DNA from 2 places in the Paenibacillus sp. NPDC056579 genome. Region 1 is predicted to be linked to the other one. Evidence: riboswitches for the same ligand, from Rfam matches in the RefSeq annotation. Region 1 holds a riboswitch; the other holds the start of a gene.
The links. Region 1 has a riboswitch for cobalamin ahead of ACFQ88_RS01180 (energy-coupling factor ABC transporter permease). Riboswitches for the same ligand answer to the same signal wherever they lie in the genome.
Positions count from the first base shown of each region.

Region 2: linked by a shared signal. The riboswitch ahead of cobJ (precorrin-3B C(17)-methyltransferase) and the one ahead of ACFQ88_RS01180 (energy-coupling factor ABC transporter permease) in region 1 are both predicted to bind cobalamin.

Region 1 covers NZ_JBHTVD010000001.1:219,348-231,686, reverse strand. Annotated here, with positions in the region: gene ACFQ88_RS01200 (glycosyl hydrolase family 18 protein) at 179-2,110, shown strand; gene ACFQ88_RS01195 (energy-coupling factor ABC transporter ATP-binding protein) at 2,176-3,066, opposite strand; gene cbiQ (cobalt ECF transporter T component CbiQ) at 3,077-3,868, opposite strand; gene ACFQ88_RS01185 (energy-coupling factor ABC transporter substrate-binding protein) at 3,868-4,152, opposite strand; gene ACFQ88_RS01180 (energy-coupling factor ABC transporter permease) at 4,149-4,919, opposite strand; cobalamin riboswitch at 5,058-5,251, opposite strand; gene ACFQ88_RS01175 (thioredoxin domain-containing protein) at 5,323-7,404, opposite strand; gene ACFQ88_RS01170 (hypothetical protein) at 7,663-7,968, opposite strand; gene ACFQ88_RS01165 (alpha/beta-type small acid-soluble spore protein) at 8,208-8,417, shown strand; gene ACFQ88_RS01160 (ABC transporter substrate-binding protein) at 8,771-10,114, shown strand; gene ACFQ88_RS01155 (stalk domain-containing protein) at 10,191-12,339, shown strand, end outside.
Region 2 covers NZ_JBHTVD010000005.1:420,915-433,253, forward strand. Annotated here, with positions in the region: gene nfsA (oxygen-insensitive NADPH nitroreductase) at 1-116, opposite strand, end outside; gene ACFQ88_RS21565 (hypothetical protein) at 625-756, shown strand; gene ACFQ88_RS21570 (DUF2325 domain-containing protein) at 829-1,140, shown strand; gene ACFQ88_RS21575 (alginate lyase family protein) at 1,261-2,601, opposite strand; gene ACFQ88_RS21580 (asparaginase) at 2,924-4,081, shown strand; gene ACFQ88_RS21585 (helix-turn-helix domain-containing protein) at 4,206-4,583, opposite strand; gene ACFQ88_RS21590 (hypothetical protein) at 4,939-5,397, shown strand; gene ACFQ88_RS21595 (hypothetical protein) at 5,468-5,617, shown strand; gene ACFQ88_RS21600 (metallophosphoesterase) at 5,734-6,498, opposite strand; gene ACFQ88_RS21605 (hypothetical protein) at 6,744-6,917, shown strand; gene ACFQ88_RS21610 (NAD-dependent epimerase/dehydratase family protein) at 7,346-8,374, shown strand; gene ACFQ88_RS21615 (hypothetical protein) at 8,598-8,792, shown strand; gene ACFQ88_RS21620 (helix-turn-helix domain-containing protein) at 8,817-9,185, opposite strand; cobalamin riboswitch at 9,392-9,597, shown strand; gene cobJ (precorrin-3B C(17)-methyltransferase) at 9,844-11,748, shown strand; gene ACFQ88_RS21630 (sirohydrochlorin chelatase) at 11,781-12,339, shown strand, end outside.

The DNA.
Region 1 (12,339 bases):
AAGCCCCCTGAAGTCGGAAAAATCCGCACTCCAGGGGGTTTTTCCTATGAAATCACCCTGATATCGTACATTCTCTTGTTCTTTTAAAAGCTTAAGTCTATTTTCTACTATTTTCCTTCGCAACTATATTGTTTTTTTTGCGTTTAATAGGATAGATTTAGTAGAAAGAGGCTGATGCATGTTGAATCGCAAAACCGTAATGATAGTATCCATCATGACGCTGCTCCTCTCTTCCGGCGGTTCGGCTCTGGCCGCGGACAAAACGTCCAAATACCGCGTCTATCAAGATAATCATATTTTGCTGGAAACGTCGGATTACAAATCGGCGGAAAATTACGCCAAACAGTTTGCTAGCAGTCATGTCGAGGAAATCGCCACGCGCAAATGGCTGTGGAACAATTATCCACGGTATAAGGTATTCCAGAACGGCTACAGCAGCTCCGCATGGGAATTCGCAACGCTGGATCAAGCTATCCGCGAAGCAAGCCGGTGGGGCCATGCCAGCATTCGGGATCTTCAGTCAGACGGCTGGGTATGGGACAATTATCCGAATTATCGAGTATACCAAGGTGACGCAACGCTTCCTTCTTGGGATTTCGCTACTCTAAATGAAGCCAAGGCTGAAGCGGCCAAATGGGGCAACGCCCACATCATCGATCTTAACACCCATCAATGGGTGTGGGATAACATTCCGGCAGGGACCAAGGCCGAGCTGAGGGCTTCCCGGAACAACACGTATCAGGTGTACCAAGGAACGTTTACGAGCGACAGCTGGTCATTCGCTTACCTTGAGGATGCTGTCAACGAATCTCTCAAATGGGGCAATTCTACGGTCAAAAGCACCGAGAAAAGCAATGAGGTCGTCTTCTCGAACGTGAAGTCTTACCGGGTCTATCAATACAACAAGCCTTTGGACTCCTTCCTTCATGTGGATGAAGCGATCGCTTATGCCAAGCAGTTCGATCATACAGCTATTTATAACGAGAGCCCGAACGGCGGCAAATCGTTATCCCTATGGACTAATTATCCTTATTATCAGGTGTATCAGAACGACAGCTGGATCTCCGACTTCTCTACCATCCCGAATGCCCTGAATTATGCAATGGGCTACAGTAACGCATCGATTCGTCCTTTGGGCGGGAACAGCATTCTGTGGGACAATTTCAGCAAGCTGCAATTTTGGGGCTGGAACGGAAGCTCTAGCAACGATACGATCCGCTCACAGGTGAACAATACAGCAGGTCTGGATGTCGTATCGCCTACGTATTTTACTTTGGCGGATGCGAGCGGCGCTTTGACGGATACTTCGAATAAGGATACGGTAGCTTGGCTGAAGCAGCAAGGCTATTCGGTACAGCCGCTGGTAAACAATCAGTTCGATGCGGCATTGACCTCCGCCTTTCTGTCGAACGCCGAAGCACAGACCAAATTCATTGAAGCACTCGTTGCAAAAGGCGCTGCGCTCGGCGTCGACGGGTTGAACATGGACTTCGAGAGCTTGGCCGGCAAAGACCGTGCAGCCTATACTGCATTTATTACGAATTTGACGAAAGCAGCGCACGACAAAGGGCTGCTGATCTCCATCGATCTGCCGCGAGGCAGCGTCAAATGGAATGCGCAAACCGCCTATGACCATGAAAAGCTCGGCAATATCGTCGACTACATTATTACAATGACCTACGATCAGCATTGGAAAGGAAGCACGGAAGCCGGTTCCGTAGCGGGATTGCAATGGGTTGAGGAAGGTGTGAAGGAGTTCCTCTCCTACGGCATTTCGCGAGACAAATTGATCATCGGCATTCCGTTCTATGTCCGCGAATGGCAGATAGACGGCTCCGGCAATCTCGTGAGCAACCGGGCGCTCCTGATGAAGGATTTGCCTGCGCTAATTGCGAGTAAGAACGCAACCAAGACATGGGACGCCAACTTCAATCAATACCGTGTGGAATACAGTCAGGACGGGTACAACTATATTTTCTGGCTCGAGGATGAGAGCACGGTGAAGGCGCGTCTTGATATAGCCAAGAAGTACAATTTGGCTGGCGTGGCCGCTTGGAGATTAGGCTACGATTCAGCCGATTTATGGAAGATGATGATTCAGGAAAAATAAGCTAAGAAACCGCAAAATCCCCGTACAACCTGCTAGGTTAAACGGGGATTTTTCTATTTGCTTCCCTACACTCCATGATGATGTATCGCCAGTTCATCGGTCTCTTGCAGCCACTGCTTCAGAGCGTTTACGTCTCTTGGAGGCGTACAGTCCCTACGAAGCCTCTCCGGCAATGAATTCCATATATCAAGAACGATCGGCATTTCCAGGCCCATTGCTTGAAGCTGTCCCTCATCGTTGAATACTTCATAGGGTGTGCCTTCCTTCACACACTGCCCCCGATCCATAACAAGGATCCAATCCGCCCATGCATAGGCCAAGTTCATATCATGCGTAGCCATAACAACCGTGATCCCTTGCCCGTGGATTCGATCCAGCTCCCGAATGAGCTGCTGCTCCGAGCGCCGGTCCAAGTAAGCTGTCGGCTCGTCAAGCAGCACGACCTCTGGTTCTAGCACCAGTACCCCTGCGAGCGCCACCCGTTTCTTCTGCCCGAGACTCAGATGATGAATAGGAGTATCGGCCAGCTCCTCCAGCCCCATCGTCATGAGCATCTGTGCGGTTCGTTCCTGCAATTGCTGCTCGGGCACTCCGGCATTGCGCAAGCCGTAAGAGATATCTTCACGCGGCGTAGTAAGGATCAGCTGCTGCTCCGGATCCTGGAATACGAGTCCTACCTGCTGCCGCAACGTTTTTAACGAATGGCGGTCATAGGACAAAGGTTCGCCCCGCCGGAGCATCGTTCCTTCATCCGGACGATGAATGCCGATAGCTTGCAGGAAGAGCGTCGATTTTCCCGATCCGTTATGCCCGCAGATCGCGGTTTTCTTCCCCGTTGGTATGGCTATATTCAGCTGCCGAAGCGCATGCACACTCGTTCCCGGATAGCTGTAAACCACATCTTGCGATTGTATCGCAGGTAACATCGATTCAAGTTGTATGGATTCTCGCTTCATCGTTTCCCCTTCACCCCCATCGAATCCAGCACTCCAATATGACTAATACTGCTACTCCCATACAGGCTTCCACCTTGTACCGCTCAGGAACAGCCTTTTTTACATAAGGAGGCAGCCGGAGCTCGTCTGTAAAGCCTCTCGAAATCAAACCATTCGTGAGTCCTTGGTACCTTTGCATTGTTTTGACAAACAGCCGGGCTATAAGCGTCGCGGTATCACGGATTTTGCCTGCGAAGCCGGACTGGCCGCCCCGCGATTGCTGCGCTGTATACATATCATGAGCCGTATCGGACAGCAAGAATAGGAACCGGTAGGTAATCATCATGATTTCCAGGACCAGAGTCGGCACTCTTAGTACCTTCATGACCTGGAATAGCTCGGACATCGGCGTCGTAAGAATGACGAAAAAGCTTGCTGACACGCAGGCCATAATGCGGATCAGCAGCTGCCCCGCACTCATCAGGCTCGTCAAATTCATATAGATTGTCCAGTGGGATAACGAAAATAATACGATACCGTGAGCCATTTCATGACCGAAATCCATGTTCCGTACTTCTATTATCAAAGCCGGCAAGCTTCCGATGAAAAACAGGCAAGAAGCGCCCAGCATCAAAGCCACCTGCTTGGCGGGAATGGCCGCATAGCCAATAAGCCAAATCAGCATCCACAGGAAAATAAGCAGCTGAATCCACGGATGCGCCACATAAGCAATAAGCAGAAGAAGAGCTGCGAAGCCGCACTTCCACATGGGAGAAACGGCCCGCAGCTTATTGCCATAAGATAAACGATCGATGGTCTTCATCATTGGGACTTCGACTTGGAGGCCCTTCCCTTGAATAAGCCTATCGTGTATCCGATAAAGCCTGCCCCCAATGCGGCTTGCAGCGCGAACAGCATGCTCTCCGTCTCCGGAGGCGGCTCGAGCAGCGACGAGAACCACGGCTCGTAAGCAGGATGCAGTTCCTTGATCATTTCCTCCGCAGCTCCGTCCGCTCCTCCGAATTCGCCGTTGACGAACAATAGAGGAATGGCGGCGAGCAAGATGACGCCCGTCAGCAGCAATATATTTTTAGTCGTTGTTGTCATTGTTCGCGTGCCCCTTTCATTTTGCGCTGCAATACGGACAATTCATTGGAATTGTAAGACTGGAGCCAGTTCCAGATCAGAACGGTCAGCAGTCCTTCACTGATAGCAAGCGGAATTTGAGTAATAGCAAATATACCGCCAAACTTGATAAACGAAGCCGCTATACCGCCTTGTTCCGCCGGAAACGCCAACGACAATTGAACGGATGTCATAACATACGTGGAGAGGTCAGCCATCGCCGCCGCCATAAAGATGGATAGCTTCTGCTTTCCGGTCGCCCCCATCATCCAACGGTACACGGCGTAACCTACCATCGGTCCCGCAACCGCCATGGAAAAAGCGTTGGCGCCGAGCGTCGTCAAACCGCCGTGAGCCAAGAGCAGCGCTTGAAACAGCAGTACTATGGACCCCAGCACACTCATAGGCAGCGGGCCGAACATGACCGCTCCAAGACCGGTACCGGTCGGATGCGAGCTGCTTCCCGTTACCGAAGGCAGCTTCAGAGCGGACAGCACGAACGTGAAGGCACCGGCCAATCCGAGCATCATCTTAAGCTCCGGAGTTTCTTTCGTAATGCGAATCAGCGAGCGAAGCCCCGTAATAAAAAATGGAATAAATAATACCCACCAAAAAATCGCCCACCCTAAAGGAAGAAACCCTTCCATAATGTGCATTGCGTAAGCGGATTGCGGTTCATTGACCGACAAATACAGCACAAAGCCTGCGACCAGGAGCAACGTGCTCACCCATGTTTTCTTGCGTTTCATTTTTATACCCCTCCTACCTTTGTTCAAACAAAAAAACCAATCCGTGTCGGATTGGTCATGGGTACGTGTCAATAGACGACAAACAAAAAAGGCGTTGTCGCTTCATCGTTCGTACACCTCTCCTTTCCTCGAAGGCAATATGGTGCATCACATCAGGTAGGTCTCCTGGCTCACGGATCGATGTATTCTTTCGCCTTCCCCAAATTGCGTGGCAGCTCGAGTGACGTATTGAAAGAAACTCCCCGTATACAGTGGCGGGACCGCTCGGGATTTGCACCCGATTCCCTGTTACCCTTTGTCTTCACAAAGGCACCTGACGTTTTCGTATGTAGTTGTATTGAAGCCGAATAATCCATATTCGTCGCTGAGACTCAAATTCCTTCTTTATCCGAAAAAATTCCGATCAATCCTGTTCCGGCTGGAGCAGCTCTATAAGCTCCTCTAAATCCGTCGTAGGCGATTGGCAGGCGAAATCTCTACACACATATGCCGTTGCCCGTCCGCCTATGGCTCTTTTATCCTGAACCAGCGGAATCAGCCGCCCGACTTCTTCGCCTTCGGCACCATCGGGCACGAATACGGTAATAGCGTTGGGGCGAAAACCGCTTCTCACTTCCTCGAGCATTTCGGCAATCTCATCCGACCCTTTGCGGCCAGCTATAACGATTTCGCTTGTCGGGCCGTAGGCAAAATCCAAGGCGATCAGAAACATCGAGTGGCCTGCCGGATAGCGCTCAATAGAGCCTGCGAACGCCTCCAGCTGCGTATCGGCAATCCGCGACAGCTTGGCATCGTATGTCAGCTTGGACAGCTTCAATAAGTTCATAGCGGCAACCGAGTTGCCTGAAGGCAATGCACCGTCATAAATTTCCTTATTTCTGGAGATAAGCTGCTCGCCGTCATTCCCGTAGAAATACAGCCCTCCCCGCTCCTCATCCCAAAACAGGTCGATCATCTGGGCGTTCAGTTCAACAGCCAGCTTCAAATAACGGATGTCGAAGGCCGCTTCGTACAGCTCGATCAGCCCCCATACCAGAAAAGCATAGTCATCCACATAACCTGGATACGCCGCTTCTCCATCGCGATAACGGGCTAGCAAGCGTCCGTCTTCTCTTCGCAAGTTGATCGTAATAAATTGGGCCGCTTTGGCGGCAGCCTGCAAATACGATTCGTTGCCCAGAGCCTTGGATGCTTTCGCCAATGCCATAATCATCAGACCGTTCCATGAGGTCAATATTTTATCATCCTTGCCTGGATGAATCCGTTTCTCTCGTGCAGCGAACAGCTGCTGCCTGCAGCGCTCGACACGCTCCTTTAGCTCGTGGAGCGCTAATCCTTTGCGGCTCGCCGCCGTCTCCAAATCCTGATGGATCAAGTTAGGGATGCCGCGTCCTTCAAAATTGCCAGTATCGGTAATATCGAATAAATCGCAGTACCATTCCCCGTCCTCATCCCCCAAAGCTTCAACGATTTCCTTCGGGGACCAGACATAAAACTTGCCTTCCTCGCCTTCGGAATCGGCATCCTCCGCCGAATAAAAGCCCCCATCCGAATCGGTCATATCCTGCAGCACATAAGCGAAAATCTGCTCCGCCACTTCGGCATATTTCTTTTTGCCGGTCAATTGGTAAGCTTCGATGTAAGTCCACGCGAGCAGCGCATTATCGTACAGCATTTTCTCGAAATGCGGCACAAGCCACTTCTCATCCACCGAGTATCGGGAGAAGCCGTATCCGACATGATCATACATGCCGCCGCGATGCATGGAATCCAATGTTTTCTCCACCATCTGCAGTGCCTTCTCGTTTCCCGACCTTTGATAATACCGCATCAGGAAGGAGAGATTGTGCGAGGTCGGAAATTTGGGCTTGTTCCCGAATCCGCCGTATTCCGGATCGAACCTTTGCTCATAAATCTCAAATGCTTGATCCAGCGTCTCGGCGGAGATAGACCCATTGAGATTGGCCAGCATGCTTTTTTCCACTTCCTGTACGATCTGCTCGCCAGTCTCGAGCACCTTGTCCGGATTGTTTCTCCACAAGCTGCCAAGCTGTGTCAACAAATCCATTAAGCCATGACGGCCATATCGTTTGTGCTTCGGAAAATACGTCCCGGCAAAAAACGGTTTTTTGTCCGGAGTCATGACGATCGTAAGCGGCCATCCCCCTTGTCCGGTCAGAGCTTGACATACAGTCATGTAAATGTGGTCGACATCCGGCCGTTCCTCCCGGTCGACCTTGATCGATATGTAGTCCCGATTCAGCAGCCCGGCTACTTCTTCGTCCTCGAAGGACTCTCTTTCCATGACGTGACACCAATGGCAGGTGGAGTAGCCGATAGATAGGAAGATAGGCTTGTTATCGCGTTTGGCTATGTCAAATGCCTCTTCGGACCAAGGGAACCAATCGACCGGGTTGTAGGCGTGCTGGAGCAGGTAGGGAGACTTTTCGTTGGCTAATCTGTTGGTGGTGTTGTGTGTGGTTATAGGAATCACCTCTTTGGCAGCTGGATTTTATGTATCGAGTTTAACATAATCAGCTAAAAGGAAAAACCCATGCAATAAAGGCACAGGTTTAGCATCCTGTATAGGTTTGATTACCGCTGCTTCTTCTATAGCCTGTCTATGGTTGATGAACAAGTAAATGGCTAGCTTTACGAATACGCTAAATATCCAAATGAACATAATCCAGACATCCATGTTTTGAATAAATCCTAAATAATTTATAAATCGGACCATACTAAATTACGGAAAGATTAAGGTGGATCCGATATTGGTTCCGAACGTCGCAATAACCCAGACTGCCGTAATGACGCCAATCAAGGATTGTGTCAGTCGATCAAAATCACGGCTAATCATACAAGTCGAAATAATCTGTTCCAATTTATTCGAGTCTGTCAGCTCTTCTATATAAACGAATAGAATCTCAATTTGATCCGTAAGTTTTAACGATCTAAATACGATATCAGCACAATTATGAAAAATATGTCGTAACGTATCGTAGTTGACCTTAACATTTTCGTTCACATCCGCTGGAATGCTTAGCTCCATGTCACTTACTCCCCCTTTCCATAATTTTGGTATTATTTTGTGTGCTTTACTGCTGCTTATTCCAATAAAAGTAAACCATCCTGTTACAAAAAAGTGCCTCTTAGCGAAAGCTAAGAGGCGGTCAAACTCCAAGTCTATGTAATTTAGTAACCGGATTTATTTACCAAATCGTTGTTGCGTATATCTAATTACTTCCTTCACATAATACAGTTACACCAATAAAAAAGGAGTGATTACCAATGGCAAACAACAATTCTTTAGTAGTACAACAAGCTCAGTCAGCATTGAATCAACTGAAGTATGAAGTAGCCCAAGAATTAGGTATTCAGCTATCTCCAACTGGTTACAACGGCAACCTCGCAACACGCGATGCAGGTGCAATTGGTGGAAACATTACTCGTCGCCTAGTCCAAATTGCTGAACAGCAGCTTTCGGGTTACAAACGATAATGCTTTAATGAATTCAGCCATACAGCCCCTTACCACTTTCTAGTCCTCCTTAAGTGGCAAAGGGGCTGTTTTTCATGGAATCTCGAAGCCGATACATAAGATCGGCTTTTTTTCGTTTATCGGATTCGTACCCTAAATCACAAAAAAACATAAATTTGTTCCATAATGTTAGGTAGAATCTCAAAATATCCATCCATTATAATGTAATTGCAGTGCAGGCTGTTAATTTCCGGAGCAGAGTCGGCTGTCTGCAACGTTCTTTTAAACTAAAGGGAGGCCATTAAAAAGTTCGTTAAATGAAAGCGCTTCACTAAAAGTATGTCTATTTTTAGGTTCACAAGGAGGACAATCGAATGAGTGTAAGCAAAGCAGCAGCGGGATTATCCATACTCGCCGTATTCACAGCACTGACCGGCTGCGGAGGAGTCCAAACGGACGCCGGCTCTGGCTCTGGCACAGGCGGCACCTCTTCCGGCAACAATGCACCCGTTAATGCACCGGTTATCGATGCGAGCCCCATAACCTTAAAAGTATACCTGTCGAACAGCTCGCTAACAGCACAAGACTTGAACACGCTGATCGCGGAACCGCTGCAGAAGAAATTTCCGCAAATTTCTGTTGAAGCAATTATGCCGGGCAAAGGAACAACGATTGCCGAGCTGGTTGTGGCCGGACAGCCGCCGGACATCATCTATACGAACAATCTCGACTTCGGCACGTACAAGACGCTGGATTTGCTCGAAGATATTACTCCGCTGATGAAGAAGCACCAAGTGGATCTGGATCGCTTCGATCCGGAATTGCTCGCCAGCGCCAAATCGGATAAAGGCGAATTGTACGGCTTGCCTTTCTTCGCCCATTTCAGCGCGCTTTATTACAACAAGAACATTTTCGACAAGTTCGGAGTCCCTTACCCGAAGAACGGCATGACATGGGAGGATACGATCGAGCTCGCCAAAAAAGTGTCGCGCCTGGACAACGGAGTGGAATATAGAGGGCTAGATCCCGATACGATCGCCCGTATGGCGATGCCTCTCGGGCTCACCTTTGTCGATGCCAAGACGAACCGCGCTTCGGTCAATACGGACGGATGGCGTACAGTCTTTACTTTAGGCAAAGAAATTTGGAACATCCCTCACAACCGGCCGGAGAAGCTGAACTCCTTCCAAGCCCGCAACTGGTTTATGAAAGACCAGACCATCGCCATGCTTCCGTATAACAATCTGCTTAATATCGGTCTCGAGGAAGCTACCAAGCTTGGGCTGAACTGGGATTTGGTCCAATATCCGAGCTACAAGGAGAAGCCGAATTTGTACAACCATGTTGACTCGCAAAATTTTGTCATTGCCAAAACGAGTAAATATAAAGACCAAGCGGCTCAACTGTTAAGCATCATGTCATCGGATGAGGTGCAAATGAAGAGCGCAAGGGCGACCGCGCGGTTATCCTCTCTGAAAAATCCCGAGATGAAGAAGGCTCTCGGAGCGGATATGCCTTTTCTCCAAGGAAAAAATTTGCAGTCCATTTTCAAAAGCTCCTCTCCCCCCGCGCCTGAATATTCGCAGTTCAATACGTCTGTAAGAGATCTTGTGTTCAAAAGCTTCGAGGAATATATGAACGGCAAAGACCTCAACACCGCTCTGCGGGAAGCGGAAGCCAACGTAAACAAGCGATTGGATGCAAACGCGAAGAAATAACGAGCTGCTGCAAGGTGCCGTTGCCGGTCAAGTTCGCGGGTAAACCATATTTGCCAATTCGAAGGGAGCTATTGTCATGACACGAGCAAGGCTGAGCCAATCCGCACATTATTTGCGCTTATGTCTTTTACTCTGTTTAGTGCTGCAAATGTTCGGGTTCCTCCCCGCTGCGCAGGCGGAAGAATCCGGAGAACCGGTTGCCCCGCTGCCGTCCGTCAGCGTAACGTTCGATGTGTACTCGAACATCTCCGAGGCGAATCTGGATGTCGGCGGCACATTGAGCCTGTCCAACCTCAGCTTGGATTCCGCTGTATACCATGGCGATGCCGGGAAAAGCGTAAAAATTAGCGGACGCAAGCAAATGTACAGCCGGCTGAAAATACCGCATGCATTTGACGGTCTCCATATGCAAGCAGGCAAACAGTACAACATTTCTATGTGGGCCAAAGTCGACACAAGCAGCAGCGTGCAGAGCGGCTACTTCTTTCTGTCCGTCGTAACCTATCCAGGGGCCAAGCAGCCGACGGACCCGAATTATTATTTCGATACAGCCAACTACAAATTTCTGGTCGGCCAGGACGGCTGGACGAAGCTGACGCTGCCGTACGCAGCTTCCGATCGCCCGGTATACGGCATTGCCGTCGAGCAGATTGCCTCCGGCAGCTTAACCCAAGTCGTGCCGGTGTTCAACATCGACGATGTGGAGGTCACGGAAGTCCCCCCTCCGACTTCGAAGCGTATTACATACGATAGTGCGACCAGCATACAAAACGCCAATATCGGTGTCGGAGGCGCGCAAGCGCTCTGGAATTTATCTTTGGACAACACGGTCGTGCACGGCGTATATGGCGGCAAAAGCGTTCACATTGTCGGGCGCACGGAACTGTATAACCGGGTCAAAATGAATGATGCGTTTACAGGGCTCGATACGACCCCCGGCACTCAGTACAACGTGTCCCTCTATGCGAGGGTAGACTCTACCAGTCCCGTCAAAGCCGGCTACTTTTTCTTGTCTGTCATCGATATCGACGGCACTATAACGAGCACGGCGTATTATAGCGATAAAGCCAACTACAGGGCGCTCGTTACAGACCAGAACTGGGTGCAAATTACACTGCCGTATACGATCGGCTACGACCCGGTCTACGGCATCGCTATCGAGCAGATGTCGATGCCGGGCTATGCGGACGTTGTCGGCAAGCTGTATATCGACGATGTGGAAGTGGTGAAGACCGGTACGACGACGGAAATCCCCCCTTCCCGAATTCCACCGAAAACGATGCAGGCCGTTGTAGACGGCAAGCAAGTCGTCTACCTGAACGGAAAGCCGGAGACGGTAGACGGCGTTCCGTTCGTGCCGCTTTCCAAAACCTTCTCCGTGCTGCGGGCCAATGTGACGTGGAATGAGCAGACACAGACTGCTGTGGCAGAGAAGGACGGCAGAACGAGCCAGATTACAACCGGCCAATCGTCTGCGGTTGTGAACGGCGCGAGTGTGGCGCTTGCCGCTCCCGCGTATATGAAGGACGGCGTATTGATGGTGCCTGCGCAATATATTGCCGATGCCTTGGAAGCGACCGTCTCGTGGAATGCGGATGACAAGATCGTATCGATCGTCTCCAAGAAAGTGAACGTCATTCAGGTGAACAAAAATGCGGTGCAGCAGGAAATATGGGGCTTCGGCGCCTCGGCCAACGACCCGGTCAACGAACTTATGGGCATGAACGCAGCAGCGCAGCAAACGCTTCTCGATACCTTCTTCGGTATGCAAAACGACGGAGCTGGACTCAATATCATCCGGTTGGAAGTCAATCCTTTTACGAAAAGCGATCCAAATGTAAGAAATGCCCTGCAGGCTTCGATTCACCCTGCGCCTGGCGTATGGGACTTTAATACGGACGCTCATCAAAGATGGTTTGCCGATCAAGCGATCAGCCGCAACCCTGCTATGCGGTTCGCAGGGTCGGTTTGGAGCCCGCCCGCCTGGATGAAGGATAACGAGTCTGCGATGTACGGCGGCCATCTGAAGCCGGAGTACTATGACGATTTTGCCGAATACTTGCTGACTTGGGCTAAGAAGTACAAGGAAGACTACGGATATGACGTCGACTGGCTTAGCATCCAGAACGAACCTGAAGCGGCCATGGATTATGCATCGGCAGTTTATACCGGTTCGGAGCTAAGCAGTGTTGTATCCGCCGTATACGACGCGTTCAAGCAAGACG
Region 2 (12,339 bases), on a different contig from region 1:
GTCGATGCCATTTGTGAGGATTCGATAATGGCGTCAATGTGCTCTTCCGGCAGAGCGATAGGTTGATATTTGCGGATGGAGCGATGCTTGCGGAGAACCTCGATAGTTGGATTCATGACTATTCATCCTCTCTTTAATTATGTAAAAAAGCCCCCATGCTGGTAAGTTAGGGGGTCTCCGACGGTTCGGTTGATTCCATTATTCTACCACATAGAAATGCTAATCACACCTGCACGGCAGGCGTGTACATGTCTATTGGCGATAAACCTTACAACTAAAGCGCGGTCGCGCTTCCTCGGCTCACATCGATAATAGGTTTATCACCACTCAGCATGCTAATCACACCTGCATGGCAGGTGTGTACATGTCTATTGGCGATAAACCTTACAACTGAAACGCGGTCGCACTACACCGATATAGGTTTATCACCACTCAGCGACGCCAAACATATCCCCGCGGCCTTCATTTTTCGAACCGTCGTTTCCTCACCTAAACCCCAAATATTGTATACCAAACAAATTTCAGTATCAGATGTTGACAATGATAATGAGAACCATTATCATTAGAGCATGAAGTGAGAATAATTATCAATTATGAGCGAATACATAAGGAGGAGCACTTTTAATGCCACTCGTCATTTGCCTGCTGCTGCCAGCGTTGTTTATCTCTGTAGTGCTTGCCGGCTGCTATCTCTGGGGAATGCGCGATTACTATTCGTTTATGAAGCTAAAGCCCTGGAAGCGCAAAGAAATTTAAGATAGAAATCAAATTCGGATTGATCCATATAACCATAACTAAAACTAAGGGATACCGAAAGGAGACAAGCCTATGGCTTCAATATTAGTAGTAGGTGCAGATCATTTGGGAAATATGCCGGAGCAGCTTGCTCATATCGGTTTTGATGAAGTAATGCATATGTCGGGACGCAAATGCCAGATGGTCCGCAAGGGCATACCGGATAAGGTGGATGCGGTTCTCGTATTAACGGACTACATTAATCATAATTTGACGAAGGTGATCAAACAGCAAGCGAAGGAACAGGAGCTGCCGATTTATTATGCCAAAAGATCCTGGTGCTCGGTTCAAAAAGCCCTCTGTTCATGCGAGCACGTATGTGAAATGATGAAAAACAAGCAATAGCCAGCCGAGTCTCGTTCATAGTTCAAGGTCAGGCACTGGCTGTTCCTGCTCTTCTTCCTCGATAGTAAAAAAAGCCCAAGCAGAACTGCTTCTGCATGGACTTGAATCAATCTATCCCGCTTATGGAATAACAGGCTTCGGCGCGGTCAGGTTAGCGCGCGAGCTGTTCTTGGAAGCGCCTAGCGTTTTGTCGGCCGCTTCAGCGTAAGCTTTATCCTTGTATACGACAGCCGCTTCGCGTAAATAAGAGGCGAAGCCGGATTCGTTCTCCGCTTTGATCTGTTGACGTTCCCACGGTTTACCGTTAAAGTACGGTACCAAATATTCATAGGCCTGATGGACGCTTTTGCCGTCCGCCGTTTTATAATTCCAACCATCGAACCCGACCTTGCTGCCGTACAGAGCCAGCATGGAGAACGCCTCCAGGTTGAACACAGGATAGTGGAAGGAACGGGTTCTGCTCATTTCCAGCGGCATACTGCCGTCTTTTTCAATTTGCGCAGCGATCCGCTTCGGCAACTGCTCTTTGATGTAGGACGCCGCGGCATCCTTTTCCCCGATAAATAGAGTCAATCCGGCGAATATCGCGTCGTACCATGTGCCGTGATTGTTTTTGGCCGCCTTTTCCTCCAAAGCGAGCTTGTTTTCCTTCAACCATTTGACATACTGCGCGACCCAGCTCTTGTAAGCTTTCATGTCATTATCTGACCAAACGGGAGAACCGTCCAGCAAAGCCGCTGCATTGGAAGTCGTCAAAAAATGCCTGGAATCGAGCACGCCTTCTTTACGCCCGTCGGTTCGTCCGGGAACGCTTTGCCCGAAATTCATATTCGGGTTCATTTTCGTGTCCGCATCCAGAAACCAAGTCCGCAGCAGCCTGGCCGCTCTCTCGCCATAGGGCTCGTGTCCGGTCACATAATAGGCCAAGGCCAGCGTCTCTACGGCGGAGGCCATATTGCCGAAGCTTGTAGCGTCATACTTGTCGGTCGAGCGCTCGGGATTCGTTTGGCCGTCCTTTTGGATATAGGGCTTGCCGTCCGGCTTGTTGGGATCCGGCCACCAATAAGGCGCCATACTCATATAATCGTGCTTGTCTCCGCTTGGCGGCGTGCTTTTTTTGTTGACCACGGAGAAAGGTCCGACCTTTAAGGCGGCATCGGCTTCTTTGCGAAGCTGTGCCACCGCGTTCGCGAGCTCCCCGGCATTGCCGGAGCTCACTTTATTTCGGACCTCCTGCAGCACGCTTGCGTTCATAATCAAGGTGTCCGGCTGCCGGCTATCCTTCTGGACCGTCCCCTTCGTACTTGCTGCAGGTGCTGGTGCAGGCGTGCCGGCCGCCGTCGCAGGCGAGGGCTGAGGAGGGGCTGTCGTGCTTGCGCTTTGCTGCGGCGAGCAGCCTGAGAGTGCCGTTGTGGTCAGGGTAATCCCTGACATAATGGTGATAAGCAGCTTGCGCCTCATGAGGCACGCTCCATTCCTTCTGGTTTTCCTCGAAGTACTCCGATAGAAGTTTTTTCTCATCCATTATAAGAAAACGGCCGGGAAAAGGAATATCGGAAATCCACATTTATTTGCGGTATGTTCAGGTGAACTTTGGAAAAGGAAGCAACTAGACGAAAAGAGTTCATATTGAGTAGAAAAATAACTATGTATGCGGTTAAAACGCCATGTTTAGGATTTGTCAAAAAACATTACATGATATTATTATTTCTCTCATAAACGTTAGTTATGTGTTATATAAACTAACACAAAGCTAAACTACCTACATGGGAGGAACCTACATATGACACTCAAATCCAGCTCCGCAATGCTTAAAATGTTCTTGGCTTCAGGAATGCTGTTCACCGCCCTGCTATCACCGGTCGCTTTGCCGCCGACGTCAACAGCCATAGCGGCGGAAGCGGAAGCTTCCGTTCCTGCTAAGCTTCCAAAAGTAAAAGTAATCGGAACCGGGGGGACGATTTCCGGGCAATCGGTGGATGAAACCAGCTTTCAGAACTACAAGGCCGGTACGCTGTTGATTCAGGATATGGTCAACGCTTTGCCGAACAAGGACAAAATCGCTGAAGTGACGACGGAGCAATTCGGTAACTCGGGCTCCTCGGCTTACAGCATGCAGGATTTGTTCAATCTTTCGCTGCAAGTCGACGAAGCGCTGAAGGAACAGGACGGGGTTGTCGTAACGACAGGAACGGATACGATGGAGGAGATCGCCTACTTCCTCGATCTGACGGTACAAAGTCCGAAGCCGGTCGTCGTAACGGGCTCCATGAGACCGTGGACGGTTATCGGCAGCGATGCGCAGGCAAATCTGTATAATGCCATTAAGCTTGCGGGAAGCGGGAAGACGAAATATTTCGGAACGGTTCTAATGCTGAACGATACGATTCACGCAGCGAGAGAAGTAACCAAATCCAACGATTACCGTACGGATACGTTCGAGTCGCCGCAAGTCGGTATGCTTGGCTATATTGATGAGAGCAACATCCGCATCTACCGCGCTCCGGCCAGAAGCTTGCGTCCTGCAGGGGAATGGGCTACGCCGTTTGACTTAACCCGTATCAAGAAAGAGGATTTGCCTAAAGTTGAGATTGCTTTCTCGTACCAAGGCGCGGGTGGTGAGGCGATCGACGGATTTGTGGCCGGCGGAGCCGAAGGGATTGTAACGGCAGGTACGGGAGCGGGCGGCATTTCCAAAGCGATGTCCGATGCCCGCAAGAAGGCGATTGATGAGAAAGGCGTGATCTTCGTAACGACCACGCGTACGGGGTCCGGCAGCATTTACTCCAGCTCCAAAGGCATCATCGCAGGGGATAACTTGAATCCTCAGCACGCCCGTATTATGCTGCTGGTCAGCCTGGCCTTCTCCAAAGACTATGATACGATCAAAGGCTGGTTTGAAACCTACGGCGCTCCGCAGGTCGATTTCACCGGCAAATAAAATAAAAAAAAGAAGATCGCTGTGACTGCTTGAGGCAGTCCAGCCGATCTTCTTTTTTTTGCTGCGTTCTTATGATACATGCCTGAAAGAGCAAGCATGAACGAAGGACAAGGGTGCTGCAGCGTCAGCCGTTATTATTGATGGAGCGTTCCGCCCGAACGAAAGCGATGAAGCGCTTGGCTTCCTCCGGTGTAAGCTTCATTCCGTCCACGGTCAATGTAAATTTTTCCATAATTTTCTCATTGGATAGCTCCAGAGAATCGACGAATTCCCGTACGTCTTCATCCAGTACGCTTTCAGGATCGTCCGTTCTGCCGATAAGATAATCGATAGAGACGTTAAATAAATTGGCGATACTTACGATCGTCTCGTAGTCCGGTTCTCTTCGATTATTCTCATAATGCGACAGCGACGCGCGGGTAATACCGAGTTTGTTAGAAAGCCCTTCCTGTGTCAGGGAATGTTTTTCTCGAAGTGCTGCAATCCGCTCCCCGTATTTCATAATTCATTTACCTCCAGTAATTACGAGCTTAATTAATATTTTTTCAAAGCCTGCCAAGGAGTAGCAAGTTTGTGAAAGGACCCTATATCCTATTGACATTGATACAATTTGTATCGTATTTTAATGATAGGTTAAATGACAAATTGTGGTTGTAAGAACGGTTACCGAATCTAAATTGGCTGCAAAATGGCGGTTAACCTTGAATGAATCGCGATTCTTCAATAGAACGTTGATGGAAGCGACCTGAAGGCAATGCCATAAGACTTGATCGCAGGTTTATAATAAACGATTTCTCATTACAAAATGTATCGTAAGTTTATTTTACCCAAAAAAACGTAGGTTGGGAAGATGCCATGTGAACGAAAAAGAAAATGCAAACCGGCAATTTCATTTGCGCCGGCTATTAGCTTCTATGGAATGCAGGATTTCTATTAGCCGGATAGGAGACAAGCCGGTACGAACCAAGTATGCGCTTGTGCAAATAACGGACTTGCAGTCGCGAAAGATTCAGTTTATGAGCTCGTTGAAGCTGCCGGCCGATCCGCGAATTACGTATACATTCGAGCTGCTGATGGATGGTATTCATATTTTATGTACGGGGAGTGATCTGCAAAGAACCGGCCAAACGGCTCCGTATCAGTACAGTATCGAGCATGATTTGGGGGCGCATGAGCGTGCGGTGTTGTTCTCAAGAATCAACCAAAGGATGGAATCTAGCTACCCCTTAATGACGAAAGCCATAGAAAGCTATTCTTCTTCCTATGTCTATGACCATTGTACCCCTTCCCATTATTTTCAAACATCTTGGGCGTAAATACTGTTGATTTAAGAGAATGGATCCAACCGATGTACGGATGAAGATGGTAAAAAGAGGAGTGCTGTTCATGATCATTAACAATCCGGATCAAGGAAAAATTCAACTGGACATTCAAAAAATCATAGTACAATTAAAGCTCGATCAAAATAACTACGCAAGCCATGGCGACGCCGCCCTCCGCTCCGCAAACATATCCGCTAAATCTTCCGATAAATAATTTGCCAATACCGTCTGTCGCCAAAATAGTCCGAATGAAGCATGACCTCCTGCTTAGTTTTGAAGCCGGGGGAGTGATACATTTAGTATCAGTTCCCCGGTATGGCCCACTGCATTTTACAAGTAATGCATCGTAACCTCGCTTCGCACAAGAAACCGCATATTGATGCCGGTTTGGCCAATGCCCTTGGAAATGTAAAAGGTGCCGTTATCGGTCGTATGAAGGCCCCGGTAAATTCCCATGGCGGGCAGCTTGCCCATATACCGGAACCGGTAAAAGAAAGGAATGGCGAATTGCTTGCCGTGCAAATGTCCGGCCATTAAGTAGTCGTATCCCTCTTGTATCGCCAGCACCACGTTAGGGTCATGCGTAATAATAATGCGCGGCTCTGCAGGACGGGTGCCCTCGAACGCTTTGGACAGATTGCTTTTGCCGCTGCAGTAATCGTCGATGCCGATAAGATGAAAGCCCGGGAGCTGCACGGATTCATTGCGCAGCAGCGTAATTCCGTAATATTGCAGCAGCTTGATCAGCCGGATCACTTTTCGCTGCTGGTAATCGTGGTTTCCCAGAACGGCGAAGGTCGGGATGCGGTGCCGTGACAGCATTCTCAGATAAGCGTCCAGCTTCGGCAAGCTCTCCTGCTGCTTTGTAAAGTCACCCGTTATGAAAATATAATCCGGCTTCTCCTTCTCGATCAGCGCGGATAACCGCGAGGGCGAGATGCGCAGCCGCTCGATATGGAGATCGCTTATTTGCAATATGTTCACCTGTAATCCGATGCGATGCTGCACTCTCTCGATTTTCAGCCACCGGGTAGGAAGGATGAAGACGGCGTAGCCTAGGCACAGCAGGACAAGCAGGGAAGCGGCGTAGATCATAACTTCTCCTCCTTTTTTAGTGTAAAAAAGGCTCTATTCTTATGAATTGCGCTACTAACCATCTTAGCATTGTGAAAGGGCTTTACGCACCATTACCAAAGATTTATTAAAGTAAACATTTCTTTATTGTTTTCGACAGAATCCACCTTTGACAAGATACATAGTGTATCATAAAGTGGTTTAAGAAGGCAAAACAAATGTTTATAGAGAGAATATTCCATTCGGAGATAGAAGGAGAGCTAGCAATGAACACCAACAACCTGAACAAGTCACCTATTCAATTGGATATACACAAAATTTTGAAGCAGCTGAACATTAACGAGCAGAGCCTTTCTCAATTCGGTCTTCCTTCCCAACAACCGCCTAGCGAAAATGCAAGCGCATCCTCCAGTCAGAAGCTGGTGTCGAGCTTCTCTTGATATAGAATCTCCCCGTCTTATTTCGTGCTTGTTGCAAAACGTTTCACGCGGGACGGCTGAACGCATCCATGGGTGCGCTCGCTCGGCTCAGGGCTTCAGCTTGCAGCATCCTGGCTGCCGCCCGATTTGTATGCAGGCACTTCTTCCGCAGCAGTACGGCTTCCTTTTCCCTATCGTCCTAAGTAACCTGATTTAATAGAAACAGAACCTGGAAGAACAAACAGCGTAGGCTTGGAGGCGGAATGCCCGAACCGAGTCCTCGCTTATTCGGCGTTTTTGTAGGGCTACTTGACCTAGAGCCTTTTTTTGATTATTATTGATACGAAATGTATCACAATTCGACTATCGTATCTGATTACATATAGGACTGAAGTGGAGCTTGGCCAAAAAATGCTTTTGGAGACAATAAGCAAGCAGGGGGGATAAGGATGAAAGTACTAGTCACTGGCGGGGCCGGCTTCATTGGGTCCCACACCGTCGAGTACGCGAAGAAAGCGGGACTGGAAGTTATCGTAGTCGACAATTTCAGTACGGGCAAAGAGCAGTACCTGGATAAAAGCTGCAAGCTGTATAGAGTGGACGTGGCGAGCAAGGAGCTGCGGGATATTTTTGAACTGGAGAAGCCGGACTACTGTATTCACTTGGCTGAGAAAACCGATTTCGATGAAACGATGATGGTCAGGGGGCTTAGCCCTAATCTTCGCGGACTGATCTATTTGCTTGACCTCTGCAAGGAATTCAATATCAAGAAGCTGGTTTACGGTTCTTCTGCTGAAATATACGGAAACACGGAGCTTGTACCTGCGGACGAAACAGCCGCCTGCGTTCCGATGTCGGGAATAGGAATGTCCAAGCTCGCTCCTGAAGAATATATTCGGATGTACGGCGCATTATATGGCCTCAACTATACCATATTGCGTTATGCGAACGTTTACGGCTACCGCCAAAAGCGTTTCGGCTGCGGAGGCGTCATCTCGGCGTTTATGGAAACGTACGTGAACGGGGAAAGGCCGGTCATTTACGGCAAAGGGCTGCAGAGCCGGGATTTCGTATACGTAACCGATGTGGCGGAAGCCAATGTCCGGGCGATCAGCAGGGGGGACGGCGAAACGTATAATATAGGTACGGGACGATCGACCCAGATTGTGGAGCTGTTCGAACTGATGAATGAGCTTGTCAATCAGAAATTAAAGCCCCTATTTGCTCAAGCCCGGCCCGCTGACAGTACCAACGTATGCGTTACCATACAAAAGGCTGAGAAAGAGCTGGGATGGAAGCCGCAGATTCAGCTCAAGGAAGGATTGGCCCAGGTGCTTGGCGACTTTATTTATAACCGGTTCATGGATAAGCTGAACGGCGTGCAGGAGGTCGTGCCCGATATGGTGACGGCAAGCGCCCTGATCCGAAGAATGGGAGTAAAAAAGGCGGCTCGGCGGTTGAAAACGGTAACCTCGTAACAACTGAACGGCCTTTTGATAAGCGCCTATACATAATCAAAGCCTTGTCTTGGATGGACAAGGCTTTTTGCATAAATAAAGATTTGTTTATAATCACGGTTTCGACAAAATGATTGGCGCTTTAAGCGGAACGCCCCCCAGCATGTGACATTATTTTTTGAGAAGTTCCTATATAATATTGAGATATGAACGCTTATGAGACGAGATGGAGAGTGGGTTTACGATGGTAGAGCAAAAGAAGTGCATCGAAATTGACTTAATCCTGGATCAGCTCCAAATTCCCAGAGAAAAATTCGCTGCATGGAGCTCCCTTCAGCAAGCTGCTATTTCACCGGTCGAAGAGGCCTATAAAGAGGAGCAGCCTTCACTGTTTCCGATGTTTCAATGGGAGCTTGGAAAAATGGAGTATTCGAAGTAAAGTATCGATTCTAAAAAAGCGCTTTTATTTGGAAGTACGCTCATACCGGATGAATGCAATAAATCTTCGGGATTCCTCCGGCGTCAGCTCCCTGCCGTCAATGGTAAGGACAAACCTCTCCATAAGAGCTTCATCCGATAATTCCAGGTGACTGATAAATTCTTGTACATCGTTATCTATGGGATGGCTGCTGTCGTCGCTTCGGCCCATTAAAAAGTCGATGGTCACTTGAAAAAAATCGGCGAACTTCTGAATGGTTTCGTAATCCGGCTCCCTGCGGTTGTTCTCGTAATGGGAAAGTGCGGATCGGGTGATGCCTACCTTGCCGGCGAGATCTTCCTGCGTCAAGCGTTGGTCGTTGCGCAGTTTAGCAATTCTATGCCCGTATTTCATATGTAATTTCCACCTTCGCTGGTTCGGTTTGTAAGTACCTATTGGTTGGTATACTGTTCGTGAGAAAAGCTGTTCTTTGCTAGGGTTGCGGCAAAAATTAAGAACTTCGACCCAAAAGTCGAAGGAAAGCAGTACAGGGGATTGATGGTTGCCGGACCGTTATAGACAAATCTTTGTTCAGGGTGATATGATTGCTCTGGACAATCAAATACGGATACGAATGAGGTGCGGATAAGGGGAACTTTATCTGCTTAAAAGGGAAGACCGGTGCAATACCGGCACGGACCCGCCACTGTAAGGAGCGCCAATTTTGGCCAGGCAGCCGATAGCTATACCACTGGAACATACGTTCCGGGAAGGGGATCGGCGCTTTTGCTCTAAGTCAGGAGACCTGCCTATTCGAACAACACTGTTAACCTACGCGGATTTAGGGAGGTGTTAGAGATCGGCTTACCTGTTCTTGGAGATGGCACTGTTGTGCCATTTAATTTCATTGTAGGTCCGGGCTGTCAAAGCATTTCTAACACATTCTGTTGGGGATGCTTTTTTTGTTGCTCCAAAAACGTATGAAGGACGACGGACGGAGCGATTGGAAGCGAAGCTAGAGGGAAGGCAACGGGATATATATCCGTAATATATAGGGAAGGACGTGTGCAGCATGGCGGGAAAACTGCTGATCATCGGCTTCGGGCCGGGAAGCTTCGAGCATATAACGAAACGCGCGCGCGAAGCGATCGAGGAAAGTGAGGTTATTATCGGCTATAACACTTACGTGGATTTGATCCGTGGACTGTTGACCGATCAGGAGATTGTACGGACCGGGATGACGGAGGAGGTCAGCAGAGCGCAGGAAGCCGTAAGACAGGCGGAAGCGGGGAAAAAGGTCGCCGTCATCTCCAGCGGGGATGCCGGCGTGTACGGGATGGCCGGTCTAGTGTATGAAGTGCTCATGGAGAAGGGCTGGCGGCGGGAAGGCGGCGTCGAAGTCGAGATTATCCCGGGCATTTCGGCGATCAACTCTTCGGCATCGCTGCTGGGAGCTCCGGTAATGCACGATGCGTGCACGATCAGCTTAAGCGACCATCTGACCCCTTGGGAGCTAATAGCGAGACGGGTCGAGGCGGCGGCGCAGGCGGATTTCGTCATCGCCCTGTACAATCCGCGAAGCGGCAGAAGGACAAGGCAAATCGTCGAGACGCAGCGGATTCTATTGAAGTACCGTTCGGCCGAGACGCCGGTCGGTATCGTGAAGAGCGCTTATCGCGACAGGCAGCATGTGGTTCTGACGAACCTGCGCGATATGCTTGACCACGATATCGGCATGCTGACGACGGTCATTATCGGAAATGCATCGACGACGGTCTACGACGGCTTGATGATTACTCCGCGCGGGTACCAGCGCAAATATACGCTGGGAGCGGAGGTACAGCCGCTTAAGCCTCACCAGCGGCTGCAGGAGGCGGCAGAGCCTTGGGCGCTGCGCCAGTGGGAAGCCGGCGACGATGAGGACGATTGGGACGAAGAGGAGCCGGACGGTTTCGCGCCGAGCGCAGTGCGTGAAGCAGACCATGGTGGAGCGGCGGCAGCGGCGAGCGCGGTGCGCGAGGCAGAGCGAGGCGGAGCGGCGATTGCGGCGAGCGCGGTGCGTGAAGCAGAGCGAGGCGGAGCGGTGATAGCGGCGAGCGCGGTGCGTGAGGCAGAGCGAGGGGGAGCGGCGATAGCGCCGAGCGCGGTGCGTGAAGCAGAGCGAGGCGGAGCGGTGATAGCGACAAGCGCGGTGCGAGAGGCAGAGCGAGGCGGAGCGGCGAGCCCGCTGTCGCTGGCGATGGAGGCGCTGCGGCTGTCGGACCGCAGCCGTGGCGTAGAGACGGCGGACAGCTATAGCGCGCCGCCGGCCGGGGTGCTGTTCCGCCAGCAGTCGATCTTTGAGCTGGCGGTTAGTCCCGGCGTAGCCGAGAAGAAATTTACGGCACGGCAGATGCTGGCCTTGGCCGATGTCGTAGGCGACAACGGGACGATGGAATATACGCCTCATCATCAAATGATTGTTCGCGTTCCTACGGACAATCCGGACGAAATTACTTCGAAGCTCCGGCAGGAGGGCTTTCTTTTGTCGCCGATTGGCGATGTGGCGCAGGTGAAGGCTTGCGATTTTTGCAACGGTGAAAAGGGCGACGCCATTCCATACGCCGAGGAGCTGAACAAGCGGCTTGGCGGCATGAAGGTGCCGAAGGAGCTGCGGATCGGCTTGAACGGCTGCGGCATGGCATGCTACGGAGCCGTTCAGGAGGATATCGGCATCGTGTATCGCAAGGAGAAGTTCGACTTGTTCCTGGGCGGTAAAACGATTGGGCGCAACGCCCATTCGGGCCAGCCGGTAGCCGAAGGGATCGAGCCTGAACGGCTTATTGAAACTATAGAGAACATTGTGGCGCGTTACATAACCAATGGACATCCGAACGAGAGGTTCCATAAGTTTTTCAAACGGGTGAAGGAAATCGAAGGCTACAGGCATCAGGATATGCCTGCTTTTACAATAGAAAATGCGGTTTGCGGTGATTAAAGAAAAGCGATTGTTCATGGGAGGTTATATAGATGAATGCAGTATTGTTTGTAGGCCACGGCAGTAAGGATGCAGAGGGCAACGAGGAGGTCCGCGAGTTTGTCCGTACGATTGCGGCCGAGCTGGAGCAGCCGTTGGTGGAGACCTGTTTTCTCGAATTCGAATCGCCTACCATTGCGCAGGGCATCGAAAGCTGTGTGAGGAAAGGGGCGACGGAGGTTGCTGTTGTTCCTATTACGTTATTTTCCGCAGGACATGCCAAAATTCATATTCCGGCCGCCATTGACGAGGCCAAGGAGAAATATCCTTCGGTTCGTTTCAAATACGGCAGACCGATCGGAGTTCACGAGCAGGTGCTGGACATTCTCGCCTCTAGGCTGGAAACGGCCGGAGCAGCCAACGGACTGGAGCCGACGACAGGTACTGAGCTGGAGCCGGAACTCGAGCATACCGCCGTCCTTGTCGTCGGACGGGGCAGCAGCGATGCCGACGCGAACAGCGATTTGTTCAAGATTTCGCGTCTATTCTGGGAAAAGATGAAGGTGAAGTGGGTCGAGACGGCCTTTATCGGCGTTACCGCCCCGCTTGTGG